3 regions of the Blastococcus deserti genome follow, and region 2 is predicted to be linked to each of the others. Evidence: riboswitches for the same ligand, from Rfam matches in the RefSeq annotation. Region 2 holds a riboswitch; each other region holds the start of a gene.

Region 1 (7,673 bases), on a different contig from region 2:
TGCGCCGCCCGGAGCGGGCGGCCCGGACCGCCGCGGCGGCGGACAGCGTCGAGGTTCCGGCCCCGCCGGGGCCGGTGAGGAGCAGCGTGCGCACGCCCGCTCAGCCCTCGACGCGCTTCTTCAGCTCCTTGAGAGCCGTGTCCAGGATGACCTTCTCCGCCTTGCGCTTGATCATGCCGAGCATGGGGATGGAAAGGTCGATGGTGATCGCGTAGGTCACTTCCGTCGCACCGTCCCGCTCGGTCAGCGTGTAGCTGCCCTCCTGGCGCTTCTGCATCTGACCCTCGACCAGTGTCCAGGAGACCCTGCGGTCGCCGTCCCACGTGTACTCGAGGACGTAGTCGTCCTTGACCGCCCCGGCGTCGAGGACGAAGTGCACCCGCCGCGCGCGCCCGTCCGGCCCGGTTTCGAGGACCTCGACCTTCTTGGCGGAGGCGACCCACTGCGGATACGAGGCGAAGTCGGCGATCACCGCCATCACGTCGGCCGCGGCTGCGTCGACGACGATCGACTGGGTGGACTGGTCCGCCATGGGCAGCAGGCTAGCCGTTGCCCACCCTTCAGCCAGCCGCCGCCTCGGAACTGTGCTACTCCCGGGTAGGGATTGCGGCTAGATTCGACACGACGTCCCTGGCCGGGGCCGTGGGCGACGGTGCCCCCGGACGGCAGGGAGGAGAGGACCAGGCGTGCGCGAGTTCAGCGTTCCTGCCACCACCCAGGTGGGCCCGGACGAGGCCCTGACCGACATGCTGGCCACCAACGTCGCCGAGCACGGCGACCAGGTGGGGCTGCGGCGCCGTCGCGACGGCCAATGGCACGACGTCACCTGGAAGCAGTTCGGCGAGGAGGTCCGCGGCGTCGCCAAGGGCCTGATCGCGGCCGGGGTGTCCGCCGGCGACCGGGTCGCCCTGCAGGCCAAGACCCGCTACGAGTGGACCGTCCTGGACTTCGCGATCTGGACGGCCGGCGGCGTCGTCGTCCCGATCTACGAGACCTCCAGCCCCGACCAGGTGGCCTGGATCCTCTCCGACTCCGGCGCCACCGCCGTGATCGTCGAGCGGGACGAGCACGCCGCGGCCGTCGAGTCCGTCCGGGACCAGGCGCCCGAGCTGCGCTCGGTCCACGTGATCGAGGACGGCGCCCTCGACCAGCTGACCCAGGCGGGCAAGGACGTGCCCGACAGCGAGCTCGACGCCCGGCGCGCCACGCTGTCGGCCGACAGCCTCGCCACCCTGATCTACACCAGCGGCACGACCGGACGCCCGAAGGGCTGCGAGCTCACCCACGCCAACTTCCTCTTCGAGATCGGCAACGGCATGAGCCTGCTGGGCCGGTTCATGAACATGCAGGGCTCGCTGCTGCTGTTCATCCCGCTGGCCCACGTGCTCGCCCGGGTGCTGCAGGTGGGTGCGGTGAAGACCCGCACGGTCATCGGGCACACCCCCGACGTGAAGAACCTCGTCGAGGACCTCGGCGAGTTCAAGCCGACCTTCGTCCTCGCCGTCCCCCGGGTCTTCGAGAAGGTCTACAACGGCGCCAAGGCCAAGGCGGAGGGCGACGGCAAGGGGAAGATCTTCGACAAGGCCGCCCAGGTGGCCATCGACTGGTCCCGCGCCCTCGACAAGGGCGGCCCCGGGCTGGCGCTCCGGGCGCAGCACGCGCTGTTCGACAAGCTGGTCTACGGCAAGCTCCGGGCGGCCCTGGGCGGCCGCTGCCAGGGCGCGATCTCCGGCGGGGCGCCGCTGGGTGAGCGGCTGGGCCACTTCTTCCGCGGCATCGGCGTCACCGTCTACGAGGGCTACGGCCTGACCGAGACGACGGCCGCCGCCTCGGTGAACCACGACGACGCCCTGCGCATCGGCACCGTCGGCCGGCCCCTCCCCGGCGTGGAGTTCGCCATCGCCGACGACGGCGAGGTGCTCATCCGCGGCGGCATCGTGATGCGCGGCTACTGGCGCAACGAGGAGGCGACCAAGGACGCCATCGACGCCGAGGGCTGGTTCCACACCGGCGACCTCGGTGAGCTCGACGACGACGGCTTCCTGAAGATCACCGGCCGCAAGAAGGAGATCCTGGTGACCGCGGGCGGCAAGAACGTCGCCCCGGCCGTGCTCGAGGACCGGCTGCGCGCGCACCGGCTGGTCAGCCAGTGCATCGTCGTCGGAGACCAGCGCCCGTACATCGCCGCGCTGATCACCCTCGACGCAGAGGCGCTGCCCCTGTGGCTGGAGTCCAAGGGCAAGCCGGCCGACCAGACCGCCGAGCAGGTCAAGGAGGACCCGGACCTCAAGGCCGAGATCGAGGCCGCGGTGAAGGAGGCCAACAAGGCGGTGTCCCAGGCGGAGGCGATCAAGAAGTTCACGATCCTCGGCACCGACTTCACCGAGGACAACGGCATGCTGACCCCGAGCCTGAAGCTCAAGCGCGCCGTCGTCATGAAGGAGTTCGACTCGGAGGTCGAGGGCCTCTACGCCCGCTGAAAGAGGACCCCGCTGCCCCCCACCCCTCGCAGGCTCGGGGCGGGACCCTGCAGCGGGGCCTTCAGGGTTCGAGCAGTTCGGCGAAGGTCTCGGCGATCCGCGTCCACGACCACCGCTGCTCGATCCACGCCCGGCCGGCCGCGCCCATGGCCCGGGCGCGGCCGGGATCGGCCAGCAGGCCCGCGATGGTGTCCGCCACCGCGGTGGGCGAGCGCGGGTCGACGACGTGACCCGTGACGCCCTCGCGCACCGCCTCGGGAGCTCCGCCGGAGGTGCCGGCGACGACCGGCCGGCCGCAGGAGGCCGCCTCCAGGAACACCATCCCCAGTCCCTCGACGTCCAGCCCCGCCCAGCGGGTGCGGCACGGCATGGCGAAGACGTCGCCGGCCGCGTAGTGCCCCGGCAGCTCCCCGGGAGCGACCGGACCGGTGAAGGTCACCGACCGCTCCAGCCCTGCGGCTGTGACCGCCCGGCGGAGCCCGGACTCCGCGGGTCCGCCTCCGACCAGCAGCAGCCGCGCGGACGGGTGCCGGTCCAGGACACGTGGCCACCCGGCCACGAGGACGTCCTGACCCTTGCGGGCGACCAGTCGGGACACGCACACGACCACCGGTGCCCGACCCAGGCCGTAGCGACGCCGGACCGCACCGCCGTCGGCACCGGGGGTGAACAAGTCGAGGTCGACCCCCGGCGACAGCTGGGCCAGCCGGGTGCGACCGCGGAGGGCAGGAGCGAGACGGTCGCGGGTGTAGTCGCTGATATAGGTCACGACGTCGAGGTGCGAGGCGATGCGCTGCATCAGCTGCCGGCTGCCCGGCAGCGCCACCCAGCCCGTCTCGTGCCCGTGGGTCGCGCCCACCAGGTGTCGCACACCGGCCTCCCGCAGCGCCGGCGCCAGCAGTCCGAGTGGCGCGGCGGCCCCGAAGAAGGCGCTGTCGCAGCCGTGCCGGCGGGCCAGCTCCGCGGCCGCACAAGCGGTGGCGCGGGTGGGCAGCAGCATGCCGGTGGGCCGCCGCACCACCGGATAGGGCAGGGCCTTGTCGTACTCCGTCGAGCCCGGGGAGTCGGAGGCCAGGACCACGACCGACCCCGCGGGACGGCGGGCCAGCAGGGCCGCGACGAACGTCTGGATCCCGCCCTGGCGCGGCGGGAAGTCGTTGGTGACGACCAGGGTCCTGGTCACGGCCGCTCCTCGCCGGCGGTCGTTCCGCCCGTGCCCGGGAGTGCGGTGCCCATGCGGGAGCTCGCACACTGGCTCACGGCCGGTCCTGCTTCGCCCAGTCGGCGGCGAACGCCAGCCGCTGCGCGGCGGTCGGATGGGACCCGAAGAACCACTGCCAGGCGGCGGGGGGATCAGGATCCCCGAGGTTGGTGCGGATCAGCCGGCGCTGCATGTCGATGAAAGCGCCAGGGTCCTCGGTGAGGTCCAGCGCGTGGAGGTCGGCCCGCGCCTCGATCTGCCGGGACACGAGGTTCTGCACCGGCGTCGAGACCAGGGTGCCCACCGACAGGAGGAACACGACCAGCGGCACCACGCGCGGGTCCCCGGCTCCTTCCGCCCCCGCCCGGCGCAGGAGCGGCGTCGAGGAGAGGAGCCAGCCCAGCAGGGCGACGGCGCCGGCCGCGCCAAGGGCGCCGGTCAGCGTGCCGGTGAGGACGTCCCGGTTCACGACGTGGCCGAGCTCGTGGGCCACGATCGACTCGATCTCGTCATCGGGCAGCTCGGCCAGCACGGTGTCGTAGACGACGATCCTCCGGGTGGAGCCGAACCCCGAGACGTAGGCGTTGAGCGCCGTCGTCCGTCGCGAGGCGTCCGACACCAGGACGTCCTGCACGGGGACGCCGCTCTCCTCCGCCAGGGCCAGCAGGTCGGTGCGCAGCTCCCCCGCCGCCAGCGGCTCGAAGCTGTTGAACGCCGGCTCGACGACCACCGGGTACAGGAACGACGCGACCACCACGAAGCCGGCGGCGGCCGCCGCCGACCAGGCCCACCAGGTGCGGGGCGCCCGGCGGGCCAGCCACAGCAACGACAACAGCGCCAGGGCCGTCAGCACCGCGCTGATCGCTGTCGACACCGCCACGTCACGGAGCCACAGGCCCCAGCTGCGGGTGGAGAGGCCGTACCGGTGACGCACGCTCTCCGCGTAGGCCGAGACCGGCAGGGTCGCCAGCCGCCCGACGACCGTGAGTGCGGCAGTGCCGAGCAGTGCCTGCGCGACCCAGCCCCCGCCGACCGGCCGCGCCACCGTCCGGACCAGCCGGGCCCCGAGCGGGGTCAGTCCCAGGACGCCCGAGACGCCGAGCGCCAGCAGCAACGAGACCAGGGAGGCCGGCCGCAGGGCCGCGGCGAACGCCTCGGCGCGCTCCACCTGCGCGGCGGAGAGACCCGCGGTGGGATCCACCGGGGTGTGGCCCCCGGCGGGCTCGGGCAGCGGCACCCACGGCGTCCGGACGGCGATGACGACCACGACCGCGATGCCCAGGACGACCGCGGTGAGCAGTGCGGCGCGAGCACCTGTCCGACCCGCCCGGCTCACCGTCCCCCTCGCCCCGCCGGTCGGCCGCTCCGCGCCACGGACCGATCCTAGGCGGCCCGCCGGCAGCTTCCGACGCGGCGAGGACCGGTGACCCATCGAAGTCACCGGCCCTGGCCGAGGTGGTGCGGAGGTCAGCCGGCGATCACACGGGCCGACTTCCGCACCTCGGTCCGCTCCTCGCTCGTTCCTCGCTGCGATGCGCCCGAGGCTGTCAGCCGGCGATCACACCGGCCGACTTCCGCACCTAGGTCCGCTCCTCGCTCGTTCCTCGCTGCGATGCTCCCGAGGCTGTCAGCCGGCGATGCGGCGGGCGTGGGTGAAGCCGCTCATCGAGTTGAAGTCGACCACCATGACCGGCTTGCTCGACGTCGACGCGTGGACCATCTTGCCGTTGCCCACGTACATCGCCACGTGGCTGGTCGGGCTGTAGTAGAAGAGCAGGTCGCCCGGCTGCAGGTCGGCGACCGACACCGGCGCGCCCATCTGCGACTGGCTCCGGCTCGAGTGCGGCAGGCTGACGCCGGCCGCGGAGTAGGCGTACTGCGTCAGGCCCGAGCAGTCGAAGGCGTCGGGGCCGCCGGCTCCCCAGACGTAGGCGTCGCCCACCTGGGCCAGCGCCGTGTCCACCGCGGCCTGCGCCGCGGCGCTCGGGGCGACGACGCCACTCGGGGCGGCCGCTGCCTCGCCGCCGTGGGCACGCGCGACCTCGGCCTGCTGCGGAGCACTGAGGGCGTCGTACTGGCGCTGGTAGTCGGCGATCCGGTCCTCGAGCTGGGCCTGCTGGGCGGCGATGTCGTCGACCGCCTCCTGCGCCTCGGCCTGAGCCCGGTCGGCCTCGGCCTGCGCGCGATCGGCCGCCTCCGCAGCCTCCGCGACCTCGGCGACCTGGTCGTTGGTGTGGCCGGCGATGGCGTCCAGCGTGCCCAGCTGGTGCACGAACTCGTCGGCCGAGTCGCTGGTCAGGAGGACGTCGAGCCGCGAGAAGCCCTCGCTGGTGTAGGCCGTGCGCGCCAGCTGCCGGACCTGGCCGTCCAGCGCATCGAGCTGGGCCTGGGCCTCGGCGGCGGCCTGCGTGGCGCCGGCGGCGGCCGCCTGCTGCTGCTCGAGCTGCACCTTGGCTTCGTTCAGCTGCTCGGTGACGACCTCGAGCTCGTGCTCGGCGTCGGCGACGAGGCGGGCGGCCTGCGCCGGGTCGGTCACCTCGCCGGGAACGGCGGTCGCCGTGCCGGGGAGGACGGTGAAGGTGAGGGCTGCGGTGAGTCCGAGGAGGAGGCCCGAGCGGAGCCATCCGACGTGTCCGGCCCGGGGGTCGGACGGACGAGCGGTGACGGACTGTTCGAGGGCGTGCGGCAGTACAGCGTGTGGGGTCGCCACGAGCGGCGGCTCTCCGTTTCTTCCTCTGCAACCGCCGACCGAGTTAGCTGACGGGTTCGGGCTGGGAAGACTGGCCCTATCCCCTGCGCACCGGCGAACCGGCCCGGCAGGAGAACTCACCCCAGAACTGCGGTGGGTCCCCGGCTCGCCGTCGAGCACCTCACAGGCGCCGTCGGGCGATTAGGCGGTGTCCGTCCGAGGTCACCCCTCTGCGGGCGACGACCGCTCGGGCGGACCGGCTGACCCTACGACCGTGATGTTGCCGTGACAAATGGACGGTCGTGGGACGGGTGTGGCGGACACCCCCGGGGCGGGGCATCCGCGCTGGTCAGCGCACCGCCACGGAAAGGTGTGACCTGTAGCGGACTGTTCCGTCCGTATTGCTCAGCCGGTGCGCCGGTCCCCGTCGGCGCCGTCGCCGGACCCCTCCCGGTGGCGCAACGGCGGCACGAGACCGACGTCGGCGAGGGCCCGGACGGCACGGCGCTCCACGTCGTCGAACTCGACGACGACCCCGGCCGGTGGCACGACGACGTCCTCGGCCGTGATGCCTGCCTCTCCGGGGGACGTGCGGGCGCGTCCGCTCATCGGCACGACGACGGGATCGGCGCTCTGCCAGCCCGGCGGAGCGCCCAGCAGGACGGTGACGACGCAGTCGGCGCAGCCGGCCGGGCGCGCGGTGCAGGTGTCGCAGTCGATCAGCATGGTTGTCTCTCCTCCGTGAGTCGCCCCGCACGGTAGGAGCAGCCACCGACAATTCCGCCCGCCCCACCCCGGGCGGTCCGGTCAGGATCCCGCGTACTCCCAGTGCCACGGCTCCTCGCGCCCGTTGCCCGGCTCGGCCCAGTCGGGGTGGAGGAAGCCGAAACGGCCGGCGTTGGCCTTCATCCACGCGTACTGCGGCGTGCCGAAGGACTCGATCCCGCCGCAGAGGTCTACCGCCAGTCCCCACCCGTGGTTGCTGGTCCCCGGCACGGCGGCCAGCGCCGGCTTCTGCCCGTAGAGGCGGACCTGACTGGCGTAGGTGCGGTAGGAGTCGGTGATGCAGAGGGGCGCCCCGAACGCGCCGGCGTATGCCCCGGACATCGCCCGGTACGCCGCTGCCGCGTCGCAGCGCAGGGTGTGGCCGGCCACTCCCAGCGGGCACATGGCGCTGGGCGGGATGAGCCCGTTCGGATAGCCGCCCCACGCCCGCGCACCGTCGTAGCTCGGCGGGTAGACGGCGTTGCCGCACTCCACCCGGAGGGCACCGCCGGTGGGACCGGGGGCCGCCACCGGTGCC
Region 2 (7,673 bases):
AGAAGGCGGCGCTCGACGCGCAGCTGCGCGAGGCCGAGATCCGGCTGCTCACCCTCCAGGGCGCCGCCGACGCGGAGGCGGCCTGGGCCGCGCGGCAGGCGTCGGCCACCGCCAGCACGCTGACCGCGGCCGGCGGCGCCGTGCCCCCGACCATCGGGCGCGTCACCTCCTGCTACGGCTCCCGCTGGGGCACCCTGCACGCCGGCATCGACATCGCCGCACCCATCGGCACCCCGGTCCACACGCCGGAGGACGGCGTCGTCCTGGAGGCCGGCCCGGCCAGCGGCTTCGGCCTCGCCGTCGCCGTCGAGCACGGCGACGGGACGATCACCCTGTACGGGCACGTCAACCAGATGTTCGTGTCCGCGGGCGAGGTGGTCACGGCGGGCCAGCGGATCGCCGAGGTCGGCAACCGCGGTCAGTCCACCGGGCCGCACCTGCACTTCGAGGTGCACACCGGCGGCCTGTACGCGGACCGGGTCAACCCGGTGCCGTGGCTGACCGCTCGCGGCATCTCCCTCGGCGGGGGCTGCTGAGCACTGCTCACCTCGCGGGGCAGGATGGGCGCGTGAGGACGGCGGTGGACAGCACCTGGCTGCGTGCCGCCGTCCTCGGGCTCGTGGTGGCGGTCGGCGGAGTCCTCGCGCTCATCGTCGACCTGCCCGCCGTCGGCGCCGTCCGCGCGTGGGTCGACGGCGCGGGGCCGTGGGCCTGGGCCGCCATGGTCCTCGGCCTGGCGCTGGTCCTCCTTGCGCCGGTCCCGCGCTCGGCACTGTCGGTCCTGCTCGGGGTCGTCGCCGGGTTCGGCCCCGGGCTCGCCGTGGCCCTCGCCGGCGGGCTGCTGGGCGGGCTGGCCGCCTTCGGGCTGAGCCGGGCGCTGGGCCGGCCGGCCGTCACCCGGCTGGCCGGCCGGCGGCTCGCGCGCGTCGACCGGCTGATGGTCGACCGGGGGTTCTGGCCCCTGCTGGTCGGACGGCTCATGCCCGTCGTCCCGTTCGTGGTGCTGAGCTACGGCGCGGGCCTCACCGCCGTCCGGCTCGGCCCGTACGCGCTGTCGACCGCGATCGGGCTGGTGCCCAGCACCGTCGTGCAGGTGGGCGTCGGGGCCTCGGCGGGGCTCCTCGCGGCCTGGGCGACCACGGTCACCGTCGTCCCGGTCGCCGTGGTCGCGCTCGTGGCGGTCGGGCTGGTGGCCCTCGCATGGCGGCGCCGGCGCCGGATCGCCGGCTCCGGGCCGGTGCCTGTCGCCTAGATCAAGAGGACGGTGCCCGCGGGCGGCCGCCTCCGTGCGGTGACACGAGCCCCCGTCCCGCCCTCCGACCCGCACGGGCGCCGTGCCGGAGCCGCGTGCTGAACGTCATCCGGCCGTCTCGCTGTGTGCTGCCGCGCTGCCGTCGGCCGACACGGCTCCAACTACTCTGCGCATCGGTGCAGCGACGCCACGAGCACCACGGCGAGCCATGGGGCCGACACCCTGCGAGTACGGGGGCCGCTCGCCGGCGATCGGCGTCTTTCCGGCCCACTGCGTCCCTTTGTCCCGTTCCGGCCACGGACCTAGCGTCGTCGCGGTCCGCACGGGCCTACATCCGTCACCGAACCGCGGTGACACCCGTCGGACGCCGCCCAGCCGGGCGCGGGCAGAAGGCCGGCGCCCGGGCCGGGGACCCACTGCAGCAGTGGGGTGAAGCACGCCCGGACGCGTCCGGGGCGTGCCGGGCGAGTTCCCCGCCCGAACCCGTCAGCTAACCCGGTAGGCGGCCACGGAGAACAGGAGACACGTCGTCATGACGGCTGGTCGCATGCCCACTCCCCGCCGGTCCCTTCCTCGCGGTCGGCGTGCCGTGGTGGCACTTCTCGCGGGCGCCGGGGTAGCCCTCACGTCCGTGCCCGCCCAGGCCAACCAGACAGGCTCAGCCCCGGCCGTCGAAGCGCCGGCCCCCTCGGAGAGGCCGACCCCGACCTCCAGCCCCTACAGCATGTGGGACCCGCACGTCCGACCCGTCGTGAAGGAGGTCACGGAGCGGTTCGACGTCTCGACGGTGTACACCCGCGCCGATCACCGTCCCACCCAGGGCCGCGCCGCTGACTTCATGGTCTACGAGGACCGGGCCAAGGGGGACGCCCTCACCCAGTACGTGATCGACAACGCGGCCCGGTTCCGCGTCGAGTACGTGATCTGGCAGCAGCGGATCTACCTCGTCTCCACGGGCTCGTGGCGAGCCATGGAAGACCGCGGATCGCCGACGGCCAACCACATGGACCATCCGCACGTGGCGTTCCTCCCCGCCGGATGACCCGAGTGCTCGCCCGGGGCCGCTGAACCCGCGAGCAGGCACCAGCGCCCCTGCCCGGCCCCGGGCAGGGGCGCTGAGGCCGTGCAGATGCCCCTCTGACGCCCCGCGCCGTCACCGCACCTGTGCACCGACCTCCTAGCCCTTCCGGAAGAGCCGGCCGAGCACGCCCCCGGCGCCGCCGACGGTCCGTGCGGCCAGCTGCAGGATCGGCCCGCCGGGGATGCCCGGCGCGGCCTGCACGATCGGCGCCAGCTGGAGCAGCCCGGCGACGTCGTGGACCTTCAGCCGGCGCAGCGCGACCGCCAGGACGGGGTTGACCCGGCCGGAGGCCGCGTCCAGCAGCAGCTCGGCCGGAGCCTCCACCGCCGGGCCGTCGAGCCGCCCGGGAGCCACCCGCTGCACGGTCCATCCGCCGCCGTCGGAGGCGAGGGCCCAGCCGCCGTCGGGCGTCGCCAGGGTCACCCGGCCGGAGATGTCCATCGACGCGGCCAGCGCGCCGGTGACGTCGGCGAGGGCCGCCAGGCCCGACTGCAGCACGTCGGCCGGCGGGGGAGCGGCCCCGCAGGACACCAGGTCCAGCGCGTGGACGGCGAGCTCGTAGGCCTGCCCGAGGACGACGCTGAGCAGGGGGATCCGGCCGACGACGGACACCGTGAGCGCGGTGTCGAGGTCCTCCGGCTCCTCGGCGAGGTAGCGCGCCGTCGCCTCGCGGTTGCGCCGCAGGGCCGCGAGGACTTCCTCCCGCGGCGCGTCCCGGTGGGCCGCGGTCACCCGCGCGTTGACGGCGTCGACGTCCGGGGGAGTGCCGACGCCGCCCGCCCGGGCCGAGGCGATCAGGTCGGCCATCGCGGCGTGGTCCTCCCAGCACCCCAGGTGGACGCAGATCTCCTGCGCCCGCCAGCCGCTCAGCCGCGACGGGCGGGTCAGGTCCACCGTCTCCGCGCGCTCGATGAACACGTCCCACGCGCGCAGCACCCTGCCGGCGACCTCGTCGCGCCCGGCGTCGGCCATGCCCTGGTGTCGTCCCACGGAGCCGCCCTACCCCGCGGGCCCGGCGGCAGGCATCGCTCCCGGCGTGGCACGCGCCACGCCCGCGGCAACAGAACTCCCCACGATGGGTGGCGTCGGGATCAAGCGGGTCATCCCGCCGGCCGATCGCACGACCGTGACCGAACCCCTGGCCGGCGACCGCCGCGCCCCGCGCGCGCCCGCGGGCGCCGCCGTGCGGCCGGGGTGGGTGCGCCGGTCGGCGACCGCGCTCCGCGCCGGGCTGTACCGGCCGCTGGCGGAGGACGACGCGCGGGCGGCGTACTGGGTACGCCACGTGCGCTACGGGGTGGTGCTCACCGAGGTCGCCGCCTGGACGGTCGTCGGCTACACCGTCGTGACCCACACCCCCGGGCGCCACCACACGGTGATCCTCGCCCTGGCCGGTCTGGCCATCGTGGCCGTCCCGGCGCTCCTGCTGCTGCCGCTGGCGGCAATGATGCGCGACTCCCGTGGGCCGACCCTGTTCTACGCCTGGAACGTCGCGACGGCGGTGCTGGTCATCGTCGGCACCCGCCTGGACGGCGGTTCGACCAGCCCGCTCGACGGCTTGCTGTTCCTCACGCTGACCTACATGGCGGTCGCCTACTCGCCGTGCGGCGTGGTGGCCATGGGGACCGTCATGACCGGCAGCTACCTGCTGCTCGTGGAGCTCCCGGGCGTCAGCACCTCGGGCCTCTTCTTCCTCGCGATCCTGGCGTCGCTCACGATGATCTGCGCGATGGCGTCGGCCAACTCGTGGGCCGCCTACGACCGCCAGGTGGAGCTGATCCGCGCGCAGGAGATCCTCGCCGCGACCGATCCGCTGACCGGCATCCCGAACCGGCGGGCGTTCACCGAGCGGTTGACCGCCGCGGTGGCCGACGCGGCCTGGGGCCACCCGAGCGTCGTGTGCCTGGTCGACCTCGACGGGTTCAAGGCCGTCAACGACGCGGACGGTCACGCCGCGGGTGACGCCCTGCTCACGGCCGTGGGTGCCGCGCTCGGTGCGGCCGTCCGCGAGACCGACACGGTGGCCAGGCTGGGCGGCGACGAGTTCGCCGTCCTGGCCGACGTGTCGGCCGGATTCCGTGGCGAGGCCGTCGCCGAGCGGCTCCGCGCCGCCGTCGCCCGCGTGGGCGCCTCTCACGGCGTGACGGCGAGCGTGGGCGTCGCCGAGGTGGAGCCGGGCGACGTCGTCGAGGACCTGATGCACCGCGCCGACGCCGCCATGTACCGGTCCAAGAGCTCCGGCGGCGACCGTGTGACAGCGCTCTCGTCCTGATCCGGCCTGGTCGCGCCGCGCGTCGCCCACCGCCGATGTGACGTCGACCATTACGCTGAGTCATCGCGGCGGCCGGGTCGCTCACGCGGCCCTGGTGGTCGCCCCACCTGCGGTGATGCCGCTCTCGCGTGCCACCGGGAGACGCGCCAGGCAGGCTGGACGCCGTGCCGATGGTCGTGATATGGGCGTTTGACCAGCGGTAAGAGGCGTCACGCGTGACCATCCGTCACATCCGCCTCAACTGTCCCGGCCGGGCTGGCGCGATGTGCCCTCCATCGTGCAAACTGTTCTCGGGAGCCCTGCTCCGTCACTGTCGAATACAGCCCGTCACCGAAGCGATAGGTCCGTAGGGGAAGACGAGACCAATCGAGTCGATGGAGGTGCCCCGTGCAGCGACGGTCTACCCAGGGTGTCGTCTTCGTGCACGCGTGCCCGAAGGCGCTCTGCCAGCACGTCGAGTGGGCGCTGGAACGCGTCGTCGGCGCGCCGGTCTCCCTGTCGTGGGCTGAGCAGCCCGCGGCGCACGGTTCCTACCGTGCCGAGGTCGCCTGGACCGGATCGCCCGGTACCGGCGCCCGGCTGGTGGCCGCCCTCCGGGCGTGGCCGATGCTGCGTTTCGAGGTCACCGAAGAGGCCAGCCACGGCAACGACGGCGAGCGCATGTCCTACGTGCCCGGCCACGGTGTCTTCCGTGCGCCCACCAGTGCCAACGGCGACATCATGATCAGCGAGCAGCAGCTGCGGCACCTGGCCGCCACCGCGGGATCGGCCGAGGCCTTCCGCCACGGCGTCGACGAGCTGCTCGGTGCCGCGTGGGACTCCGACCTCGAGGTCTACCGGCACGCCGGCGACGGCAGCCCGGTGACCTGGCTGCACCAGGTGGTCTAGGGCCCCTCCGCAGGATCCCGCCGCGAGCGCGCGAGCAGTGGGGCCTGCAGCGGGCCGTCAGGTCACGGATCCGCTACGACACTCCGAGGCCACCCGGGAGGTCGTCGTAGCCTGAGACCGGTCGTCCGGGCGCCGTCGGGGAAGCGGCGTCCGGGCGACCTTCTCATCGGTGGCCACCTCGGGTCGGCGGCGGCCCGAGATCGCGAGACTCACCGTGCGCGCGCCGTCCGCACGGTGCAGCGCGAGGACGGCGACCACGCGGTGAGGACGGCCGGCACCGAGCGCGGGCCGGCATCAGCAGCGAGGCCCGGCACCTGAGCCAGGTGCCGGGCCTCCGTCAGGTCACAGCGGGATGTTGCCGTGAGCCCCACGTCCGGGCGGGGCGGCCGCGAGGGCCTCGACCAGCCGGCGCCTGGTCTGCGAGGGCTCCACGACCTCGTCGACGACGCCGATCTGCAGTGCCCGGTTCACGCCACCGGCGATCCGCTCGTGCTCCTCGGCGAGTCGCGCGTGCAGCGCCTCCCGCTCGCCGGGCGGGACGGCGGCCAGCTTCTTGCGGTGCAGGATGCCCACTGCGGCCTTCGCCCCCATGACGGCCACCTCCGCCCCGGGCCAGGCGAACACCGACGTCGCGCCCAGCGAGCGGGCGTTCATCGCGATGTAGGCGCCGCCGTAGGACTTGCGGGTCACCAGCGTCACGCGGGGGACGACGGCCTCGGCGAAGGCGTGCAGGAGCTTGGCCCCCCGTCGCACGACGCCGTCCCACTCCTGGCCGACGCCCGGGAGGTAGCCCGGCACGTCGACGAGCACGACCAGCGGCACCCCGAAGGCGTCGCACATCCGCACGAACCGCGCCGCCTTCTCGGCCGACGCCGAGTCGAGGCACCCGCCCAGCCGCAGGGGGTTGTTGGCGATCACCCCTACCGTCCGCCCGGCCAACCGGCCCAGGGTCGTGACGACGTTGGGCGCGAACCGCGGATGCAGCTCGAGCCCCGGCCCGTCGAGCACGTTGGCGATCAGCGGCTTCACGTCGTACGCCCGGTTGGTCTGCTCCGGCAGCAGGGCCCGCAGGTCGACGTCGGGCTCGTCCTGGGCCGGCGCGAACGTGCCCTGCGCGGCCAGGAGGTCGACCGCCGAGCGCCCGGTCTCCAGGGCGTTCTGCTCGGAGTCGGTGACCACGTGGACGACGCCGCTGCGCCGGCCGTGCGTGTCGGGCCCGCCGAGCTTCTCCTGGTCGACGTCCTCGCCGGTGACCGAGCGGACGACGTCGGGCCCGGTGACGAAGACGCGGCCGGCCGGGCCCATGATGACCAGGTCGGTGAGCGCCGGGCCGTAGGCGGCGCCCCCGGCGGCCGGACCGAGCACCACCGAGATCTGGGGGACCCGCCCGGACGCCCGCACCATCGCCGCGAAGACCTCGCCCACCGCGTGCAGCGCGGTGACCCCCTCGGCGAGGCGCGCACCGCCGGAGTGCCAGATCCCGACCACCGGCACCCGCTCGCGGACGGCGGTGTCGATCGCGTCGACGATGTGCCGGCAGCCGTCGACCCCCATCGCCCCGCCCATGACGGTGGCGTCGGTGCAGTACGCGACGGCGGCCGACCGGTTCACGGCGCCGCGGGCGGCGAGCACCCCGGAGGCGTCGCGGGCAGCCAGCGGATGCATCGATCCCGGGTCGAAGAAGCGCTCCAGGCGGTCCTCGGGATCGCGCGGGTCGCGGGCGGTCGGAGTCGGGGCGGCCTGGAGTGTGGTCAAGGGGTCTCCTCGCTCGCGGGGATGGCTCAGGCCGTCGTGAAGACCAGCGCGATGTTGTGGCCGCCGAAGCCGAACGAGTCGTTGACGGCGGCGTGGAGCGAGGCGCGCCGGGGCTCGTGGCGGACGATGTCGAGCGCCTGGACGGCCGCGTCGTCGTCCGGGTCCTCCAGGTTGGCCGTCGCCGGCACGACCTGGTCGCGCAGCGCGAGGATGGTGAACACCGACTCCAGCGCGCCGGCCGCGCCCAGCAGGTGCCCGGTCTGGCTCTTCGTCGCGCTCACCAGCACGTGGTCGCCCAGGGCGGAGCGGATGGCGCCCGCCTCGGCGGTGTCGCCGACCGGGGTGGAGGTGGCGTGCGCGTTGACGTGGCCGACATCGGTCGCGGAGAGCCCGGCGTCGCGGAGGGCGGCACCGATGGCGCGCGC
Region 3 (7,673 bases), on a different contig from region 2:
CCCAGCAGGTCCGCGACGGCGGCGAGCGCGTCGTCGACCGGGCCGACGACGAGGGTGCCGGAGTCGAGCCCGGCGATCCGCCCGGCCCAGGGGAGCAGCTGGGCCCGCGCCTCCGTCGCCGCCGGGACGTCCCCCAGCCGGGCGGCCGCGTGCGCCCGCAGTGTCGTGGTGGTCAGCCAGTAGTAGTCGCGGGCGATGGGCCGGCGGGTCGCCCACGCGGCCCGCGCGTCGGACGTCCGGCCGGCGTCCAGGAAGGTCAGGACGACGGCGTCCCCCAGGGCTCCTGGCATCGCGCGGTGCAGCCACTCGAAGTCACCCACCACCGACGTCAGGTCACCGCGTGCGAAGCCGGCGACGAAGCGGCCGATCACCGCCAGCAGGCCGCCGTTCATCTGCCCGGTCTCGACCAGCCGCGCCGCGATCTCCTCGTAGCGCGCCCGGCCCTCGTCGTACCGCCCGGCCAGCACCAGCAGCGCCCCGTAGTGGATGCCCAGGGCGCCGAGCACGTGCCCGAGCTGCCCGCTGCCCGACAGCGCCACGGCCCGGTCGCCGTGCCCGCGGGCCCCCGCGAGGTCGGTGCGTGCCGACGCGGCGAGGAACAGCAGCCAGTGCGCGACCGCCTGGTAGTCCGTCGCGCCCGCCGCCGTTGCCACCGCGAGCAGCTCCTCGGCCAGCTCCTCCCGCCGGTCGGCGAGGTCGGGACCGAGTGCGGCGTACGCACGCACGTTGAGCGCCGCGCAGAGCAGCCGCAGGTCTCCCGGCACCCGTCGCGCCAGCTCCAGCGCCTGTGCGCTCGCGCGCTCGGTGCGCGCGTCGTCCACGCCCTCGACCTCGCGGAACAGCGCCACCCACAACCGGCCACGGACGTCGTCGGGCAGGTCCTCCCCGGCCGGGGTCTCCAGCAGCGCGAGCAGCGGATCGAGCAGCTCCGGATCCTGGGCGCCGTCGTCGCGGACGGTCCAGACCAGGGGAGCGTCCCACTCGGCCAGCGCGGCGACGTGCAGATCGCGGCGGCCCAGCCGGGCGGCCGCGCGCACGGCCAGCCGCTGCTGCTCCCGTGCCACGACGGCGTTGCCGGCGCGCGCGTGCGCGGAGATGGACGGGAGCAGGAGCGCGAGCAGCGCCGCGTCGCCGCCGGAGCGCGGCCCGGCCAGCTCGTGCATCCGCAGCGCGGTGGCCCACTGGCGGGCGGCGTCGGCGTGCGCGCCGAGCTGCTCGGCCTCCCGCGCGGCGGCCACCACGTGCGGAACGGCGTCGGCGGCGGTCGCCGGTCCCGCCGCGGCCACCGCGTGGTGCGCCAGCGTGGTGGCGTCGGCCCCCTGGGTCGCCAGAACCTTCAGTGCGGCCGCGTGCACGCGCGCCCGGCGCATCAGCGGCAGGTCCTCGTACAGGGTGTCGCGCACGAGCGCGTGGCTGAACCGCACCCGTCCCGGCGCCGGCTCGTCCAGGAGGCCGGCCAGGACCGCGGTCTCCAACGCGTCCAGCAGCTCGTCGGGATCCCGGCCGGCGACCGCGGCGAGCAGGTCGACGTCGACGTCCCGGCCCAGCACGGCGGCCTGCCGGAGCGCGGTGACCGCGGGTCCGGGCAGCCGGTCGACCCGGCGCCGCAGGACCTCCCGGACACCGGCCGGCACGCTGGTCCGCGCGGCGGCCGTGCCCTCGGACACGATCAGCCGGGTCAGCTCCCGCACGAACAGGGGATTGCCGCCGGTCCGCTCGCGCAGCAGCGCGACGACTTCGTGCGAGACGTCGGCGAGCCCGTGGTCCCGAGCCAGGGCGGCCACCCCTGCCTCGTCGAGCCCGTCCAGCAACAGGTGCGCCGCGCTGGCCGCGGTCAGCGCGGCCCGGGCGGCCCGCAGCGCGTCACCGTCCTCGGTGGTCCGGAAGGGAGCGAGCACCAGCAGGGGCTCGCCGGCCAGCTCGCCGACCACCTGGCGCAGCAGCTGCAGGGTCAGCTCGTCCGCCCGGTGGACGTCGTCCAGCACCACGAGCAGCGGGTGCTCGCGCGCCGCCCTCGTCAGCCGGTCGGCCACCGCGCGGGCCAGCCAGAAGGCGCTGTCGGCGTCCGGGAGACCCGCGTCGCCCAGGGCGCGGACCACCTCGGTCCACGGCCAGGCCGGGGGAGCGCCCTCCACCTCGGGACAGCGGCCCCAGGCCGCCCGCCAGCCCTGCTGCCGGAGCGCCGCGGCCGCGGCCTCGACGAGCGTGGTCTTGCCCGCGCCGGCCTCGCCGCCGATCCAGACCACCCGCGCTCCGCGCCGCGCCTCGCCGGCGGCGGCGAGCAGCTGGTCGAGCTGGGCGGTCCGGCCGACGGAGGCGGCCGGCGCGAGGGGAGGAGCGGCGGGCGCCGGGGCGGCGGGCGCGGACGCCGGCCCGGCGTCGAGGGACGGGTCGTGGTCGAGCACCGCTGCCTCGAGCTCGCGCAGCTCGCGGCCCGGGTCGACCCCCAGCTCCTCGGCCAGGTGCTCGCGGGCCCGCCGGAGCACGCCGAGCGCGTCGCCCTGCCGGCCGCTCCGGTACAGCGCGAGCACCAGCAGGCGCACCGACCGCTCCCGGGCAGGGTGGTCGTGCAGGAGGCGCTCCAGCTCGGGGACGACGGCGACCGCACGACCGAGCTCGAGGTCGGCGTCCGCCCGGCTCTCCCGCGCGACCAGCCGCAGCTCCTCCAGCCGGGCGACTTCCGGGGCGGCCCACGACGTGTCGGCGACCTCGGCGTAGGCGGGCCCCGACCAGCAGGCCAGGGCGTCGTCCAGCAGGCGGCGACGGACGGCCGCCGGTTCCCCCTGGGCGCGGGCGAGGAGGTCCTCGAACCGCCAGGCGTCCACCGCCTCCCGGGGGAGCTGCAGGGCGTAGCCCGGCGGGCGGCTGACCAGCGTCGCGGCCGCGGTGCGCGTGCGGCGGCCGGGTTCGAGGGCGCGGCGCAGGTGCGACACGTGCACCTGCAGGGACGCGAGTGCCTTGGGCGGCGGCTCGCCCTCCCACAGGTCCTCGATGATCCGGTCGGTCGAGACGACGTGGCCACCGGCCACGGCGAGCCGGGCGAGGACCGAGCGCTGCCGTGGCCCACCCAGCGCGGCGGCGGCACCGCCGACGGTCACCCGCAACGGCCCCAGGACCGACACCTCGACCGGCGGGACGTCAGGGGCAGCCATGGCGCGCGAAACCTAACCCACACCCCGGGGCCGGCGGGAGCACATCCGGGTGGGCGGGTGCCCCGGCCGGGCGGCCGGGGCACCCGTGCGTCAGGCGACCCTGCGGGCCGAGACCGCGCCCGGCATGTTCGCCAGGTCCACGACCTTGACGACGTCGCCGGACGTCGGCGCGTGCACCATCTGCCCGTTCCCGATGTACATCCCGACGTGGCTGACCGGGCTGTAGAAGAACACCAGGTCACCCGGCTGCAGCGCGTCCAGCGACACCGGCGTGCCCAGCTCCGACTGCATGCGCGACGAGTGCGGCAGCTCCACGCCGGCCGCCGCGTAGGCGTACTGCGTCAGCCCCGAGCAGTCGAACGAGTCGGGGCCGCTCCCGCCCCAGACGTAGGGGTCGCCCTGCTGGGCCAGCGCCGTGTCGACGGCGACCTGCGCGGCGGGGGTCGCCGCGGCGACCGGTGCCGCCGCGACCGTGGCGGTGGTGGGAGCGCCCGAGGAGGCCTGGGCCGGCAGGGGGCTGAGCGCGACCCCCGCACCGGCGACGAGCACGACGGCGGCGCGGCGGAGCGAGCGGGACATGGGCATGGCTGTAGTCGTCATCGACGACGTTCTCCTGTTCTCCTGTGCCGCCTACCGAGTTAGCTGTCGGGTTCGGGCGGGGAACTCGCCCGGCGCGGCCGATCGGCGCGCGCTTCACCCCGGTACTTCGGTGGGTCCCCGGTCCGGCGCCCGCTGCTGCGGGAGGCCGGTTCGGCGGCGTCCGGCGGGAGTCACGAGGTGCGTGACGAGGGGGGCCCGCTCGGACGGCGAAGACGCTAGGGCGCGGCGCGGAGGTCCGCAGAGGCGCGCGAACGGGTCGGCGGAGCCCCGCTGCCGACGCGGGGAGAGCACCTTCCCGCGGCGCCGCCTCCCTGACCTGGTCCGATCCCGGTGCGCCCCGGAGCAGGGCGGGCTGTTACGCGCGGTAACGGTTGCCGTACGTAATCGGTGCCCGAGCGGCGCGGCGGAACGGTGGGTGACCGACGCCGCCAGGCAGCGCCGCCGGCACTCCCGACGGACACGCCCGGGACGCGTCGTCCCGGGTTGCGCCGGCGCCCTCGCGGCTATCACCGGGGAGCCAGTGCGCGACTCCGACGAACGGGAGTGGAGCGATGACCGAGACCGGACGTCCCTACGGCGGCGTCAACGACCCGGGCCAGGACGAGGGCCTGCCCGGGGAGCGGCCCGAGAAGGGACAGGTGACGGCGGACGACGACCAGTCGCCGCGGGCGGCGCAGGGCGGCATGTCCGGCGACGTCACCCATGTCCCGGACGGCGGCGCCGACAGCAAGGCCGCCGGCGGACCGGACCCGACCGGCCCCACGGGCTGACCCGCACCGCCCCGGAAGCTATGGCGATGACCGGGGTTCGAGGTGCTGCGACACGGGTGCGGCTCACTCGGGTCCCGTGCGGCTCGTGACCCCGTCCCGCGGGCGATCGCTCGGTGCACGACCGGGCTAGATTCGGCGACCGTGACGACGACCCCCGCTTCCGAGCAGGCGCTCCGCTGGTGGACCGAGGGGGAGCGCGTCGTGTCGCGCCTCGTCCACGAGTTCAGCGACGAGGAGCTGTCCGCGGAGTCGCACCTGCCCGGGTGGTCGCGCGCCCACGTCGTCGCGCACCTGGCCCGCAACGCCGACGCGCTGGTCAACCTGCTCACCTGGGCCCGCACCGGCGTCGAGACGCCGATGTACCCCTCCCGTGCGGCCCGCGACGCCGGCATCGAGGCGACCGCCGCGCTGCCCCCGGCCGAGCTGCGCCGCGACCACGCCGCGGCCCGCGAACGGCTCGCGCAGGCCGTCGAGGTCATGCCCGCAGGCGCCTGGACGGCAGAGGTGCGCAACGGCCAGGGCGTGACCGTGCCGGCGTCCGCGGTGCCGTGGATGCGGGCCAAGGAGGTGTGGGTGCACGGCGTCGACCTGCGCGGCGGACTCTCCTTCGCCGACGTTCCGGCCGAGTTCTGCGCAGCGCTCGTCGACGACGTCCTCGGGCTGTTCGCCGCCCGCGAGCAGGCGCCGGACGTCACGGTCGTCGCGACCGACGCCGGCCGGACGTGGGGGAGCGGCGGCCGGACGGTCGAGGGTCCGGTGGCCGCGGTCGCCGCCTGGCTGACCCGCTCCGACGCCTCCGGGCTCAGCGGCGAGGTCCCGCCGCCGCCCGCCTGGCTCTAGGTCGCCGCTGGAAGCAGCCCTCGAGGGACGTCGCTCGGTCGCGGATGCCTGACGCCGCGCGACCGGGGTACGACCGGTGCTGCGCCGAGGAGGCGAGGCGGGGAGCGCGATGGCACCGCGTCGTGTGCGACTGGTCCGGCTGGCTCTGCTGGCCGTCGTCGGGGTCACCGTCCTGCTGGTGGCCGTCCTCTCGCTGCTCCGGCCCGCGGTCGCGACGGGCCTTCTCGCAGGAGTCGCCGCTGTGGCCCTGTTCGAGGCCGGCGTCGGGAGGTGGCGGCGTGGTCCGCGGGACGACGACCGACCTCAGCGCTCCCTCCGCGGCGCGAAGCGCGTGCTCGCCGTCGCGGCTGCCGCCATCACGGCCGCGATCTCCGCCACGCAGCTGTTGAGGGATCGCGACGCTTCCCCGGGCATCGTCCCGTCGCCACCACAGGTCACCGTGCCGTACGAGGCGACGGCCCGACTCGCTCCGAGGGGCTGGGAGGTGCGCGAGGAGATCCGCGTGGACGATGCGGCGATCCAGGGACTGCACGACCACGGCGGGCTGTCGGGCGCGGACGTGGTCGAGCTGCTGCACCGCCTGCCACTGGGAACCGGGTGGCAGCTCGAGCGGATGGTCGACGGCACGCCGGTCTTCGTCCGGGGCACCGTGGTGACAGTGGAGGAACGTCGCCTCGGGGTCACGCGGGCCGTGTTCGAGGTCCCGCAGGTGCCGGTGCTCGGCGTGGAGCTGGTCCCACGCTCCGAGTCGTCGGCGATCCTGCTGGCGCCCCGTGCAGCGGTGGCGGCCACGACGCCGCCGGCGGACGAGGAGATCCTCACCGCGGACGAAGGCGGCATCGCCCGCTCGGTCGTGCCGGTCGACGACTCGACGGACGAGGTCACCGTCGCGCTGCTGGGCACCTGGCTGCGCAGCCCGTTCGGCGAGAGGCTCTACGACCTTTCCACCTGGCCGTTGCTGCCCTACGTCGTCGGTGTCATCGCGCTCGCGGTGGCCGCGCGGCTCCGGAGATGGATATTGGCGCGGTTCGTCGCCGTGAGTGGCCGACTGAGAAGGAGCAGAGGGAGCGGCGACGAGGCCCGGGCTCGCGCACCGGTGGACGCACGACGCATCCCCCGACCACGGCCAGGTCGGTCCCGTGTCGCCGGCGCACGACGACGTCAGGACCGGGGTCGTTGATCGGCCGCCGAGCCCTGGCCGCCGACCGCGACGGCGCGTGTGCTGCTTCCTCAGACCAGGAACCGGTACGCGGTCGTACCCGGGGCGACGTGCTGGATGCGCAGGGGACTCGCCTCGATCCTCGAGAGCAGCCCGGCGAGCCCCTCCGCCGAGCCCAGCTCGATGCCGGTCAGCGCGGCGCCGGTCTCGCGGTTGTCCCGCTTCACGTACTCGAACAGCACGATGTCGTCGTCGGGCCCCAGCACCTCGTCGAGGAAGCGGCGCAGCGCCCCGGGCTCCTGCGGGAACTCGACCAGGAAGTAGTGCTTGAGCCCCCGGTGCACCAGCGACCGCTCGACCACCTCGGCGTAACGCATGACGTCGTTGTTGCCACCCGACAGCACGCCCACGACGGTCTGGCCGGGCTCGACCCGCACCACCTCGCCGCTGAGCGCCGCCGACGCCAGCGCGCCCGCGGGTTCGGCGATGACCCCCTCGACCTGGTACAGGTCGAGCATCTCCGTGCAGATCTGCCCCTCCGGCACGGCGAGCAGCTCGGCGCCGCAGTCGCGCACCAGCGGATAGGTGACCGCCCCGGCCCGGCGGACGGCGGCGCCGTCGACGAACGTGTCGATCTCGGGCAGCTCGACCGGCTGCCCGGCGGCGAGGGCGGCGGCCATGCTCGCCGCGCCCGCCGGCTCCACGCCGACCAGCCGGGTGCCGGGGGAGTGGATGCGCAGCCAGGTGCCGCAGCCGGCCAGCAGCCCGCCGCCACCGACCGGCAAGACGACGACGTCGGGCGCCGACCCCAGCTGCTCGAGGATCTCCACGGCGACCGTCGCCTGCCCGGTCACGGTCGACAGCGCGTCGAAAGCCGGCACGAGGGTGGCGCCGGTCGTCGCCGCGCGCACCGACGCCGCGGCGGCCGCCTCGTCGTAGGAGTCGCCGGTGACGACCAGCTCGACCATGTCGCCGCCGAGCGCGGCGATCCGCTCCCGCTTCTGCCGCGGCGTCGTCCCCGGCACGAACACGTGCCCGCGCACCTGCAGCGCGCGGCAGGCGTAGGCCACGCCCTGCCCGTGGTTGCCGGCGCTCGCGCAGACGACGCCGGCGCTGCGCGCGGCGTCGTCCAGCCGGCTGATCGTGTTGTAG

What was found. Region 2 has a riboswitch for cyclic di-AMP ahead of ACFSHS_RS22590 (VldE C-terminal domain-containing protein). Riboswitches for the same ligand answer to the same signal wherever they lie in the genome.
Region 1: linked by a shared signal. The riboswitch ahead of ACFSHS_RS11375 (C40 family peptidase) and the one ahead of ACFSHS_RS22590 (VldE C-terminal domain-containing protein) in region 2 are both predicted to bind cyclic di-AMP.
Region 3: linked by a shared signal. The riboswitch ahead of ACFSHS_RS20855 (C40 family peptidase) and the one ahead of ACFSHS_RS22590 (VldE C-terminal domain-containing protein) in region 2 are both predicted to bind cyclic di-AMP.

What each region holds. Positions count from the first base shown of each region.
Region 1 is NZ_JBHUHP010000010.1:113,645-121,317, reverse strand. It holds gene ACFSHS_RS11400 (ArsA family ATPase) at 1-94, opposite strand, end outside; gene ACFSHS_RS11395 (SRPBCC family protein) at 101-532, opposite strand; gene ACFSHS_RS11390 (AMP-dependent synthetase/ligase) at 747-2,480, shown strand; gene ACFSHS_RS11385 (glycosyltransferase family 4 protein) at 2,542-3,663, opposite strand; gene ACFSHS_RS11380 (M48 family metallopeptidase) at 3,737-5,017, opposite strand; gene ACFSHS_RS11375 (C40 family peptidase) at 5,309-6,391, opposite strand; cyclic di-AMP (ydaO/yuaA leader) riboswitch at 6,408-6,588, opposite strand; gene ACFSHS_RS11370 (hypothetical protein) at 6,776-7,096, opposite strand; gene ACFSHS_RS11365 (D-alanyl-D-alanine carboxypeptidase family protein) at 7,178-7,673, opposite strand, start outside.
Region 2 is NZ_JBHUHP010000019.1:31,150-38,822, reverse strand. It holds gene ACFSHS_RS17735 (M23 family metallopeptidase) at 1-536, shown strand, start outside; gene ACFSHS_RS17730 (TVP38/TMEM64 family protein) at 569-1,252, shown strand; cyclic di-AMP (ydaO/yuaA leader) riboswitch at 1,657-1,752, shown strand; gene ACFSHS_RS22590 (VldE C-terminal domain-containing protein) at 1,785-2,294, shown strand; gene ACFSHS_RS17720 (maleylpyruvate isomerase family mycothiol-dependent enzyme) at 2,430-3,323, opposite strand; gene ACFSHS_RS17715 (GGDEF domain-containing protein) at 3,409-4,605, shown strand; gene ACFSHS_RS17710 (DUF3145 domain-containing protein) at 4,993-5,493, shown strand; gene ACFSHS_RS17705 (acyl-CoA carboxylase subunit beta) at 5,836-7,248, opposite strand; gene ACFSHS_RS17700 (beta-ketoacyl-[acyl-carrier-protein] synthase family protein) at 7,275-7,673, opposite strand, start outside.
Region 3 is NZ_JBHUHP010000030.1:196,427-204,099, forward strand. It holds gene ACFSHS_RS20850 (BTAD domain-containing putative transcriptional regulator) at 1-3,152, opposite strand, end outside; gene ACFSHS_RS20855 (C40 family peptidase) at 3,243-3,752, opposite strand; cyclic di-AMP (ydaO/yuaA leader) riboswitch at 3,785-3,874, opposite strand; gene ACFSHS_RS20860 (hypothetical protein) at 4,304-4,522, shown strand; gene ACFSHS_RS20865 (maleylpyruvate isomerase family mycothiol-dependent enzyme) at 4,664-5,362, shown strand; gene ACFSHS_RS20870 (hypothetical protein) at 5,472-6,542, shown strand; gene ilvA (threonine ammonia-lyase IlvA) at 6,593-7,673, opposite strand, start outside.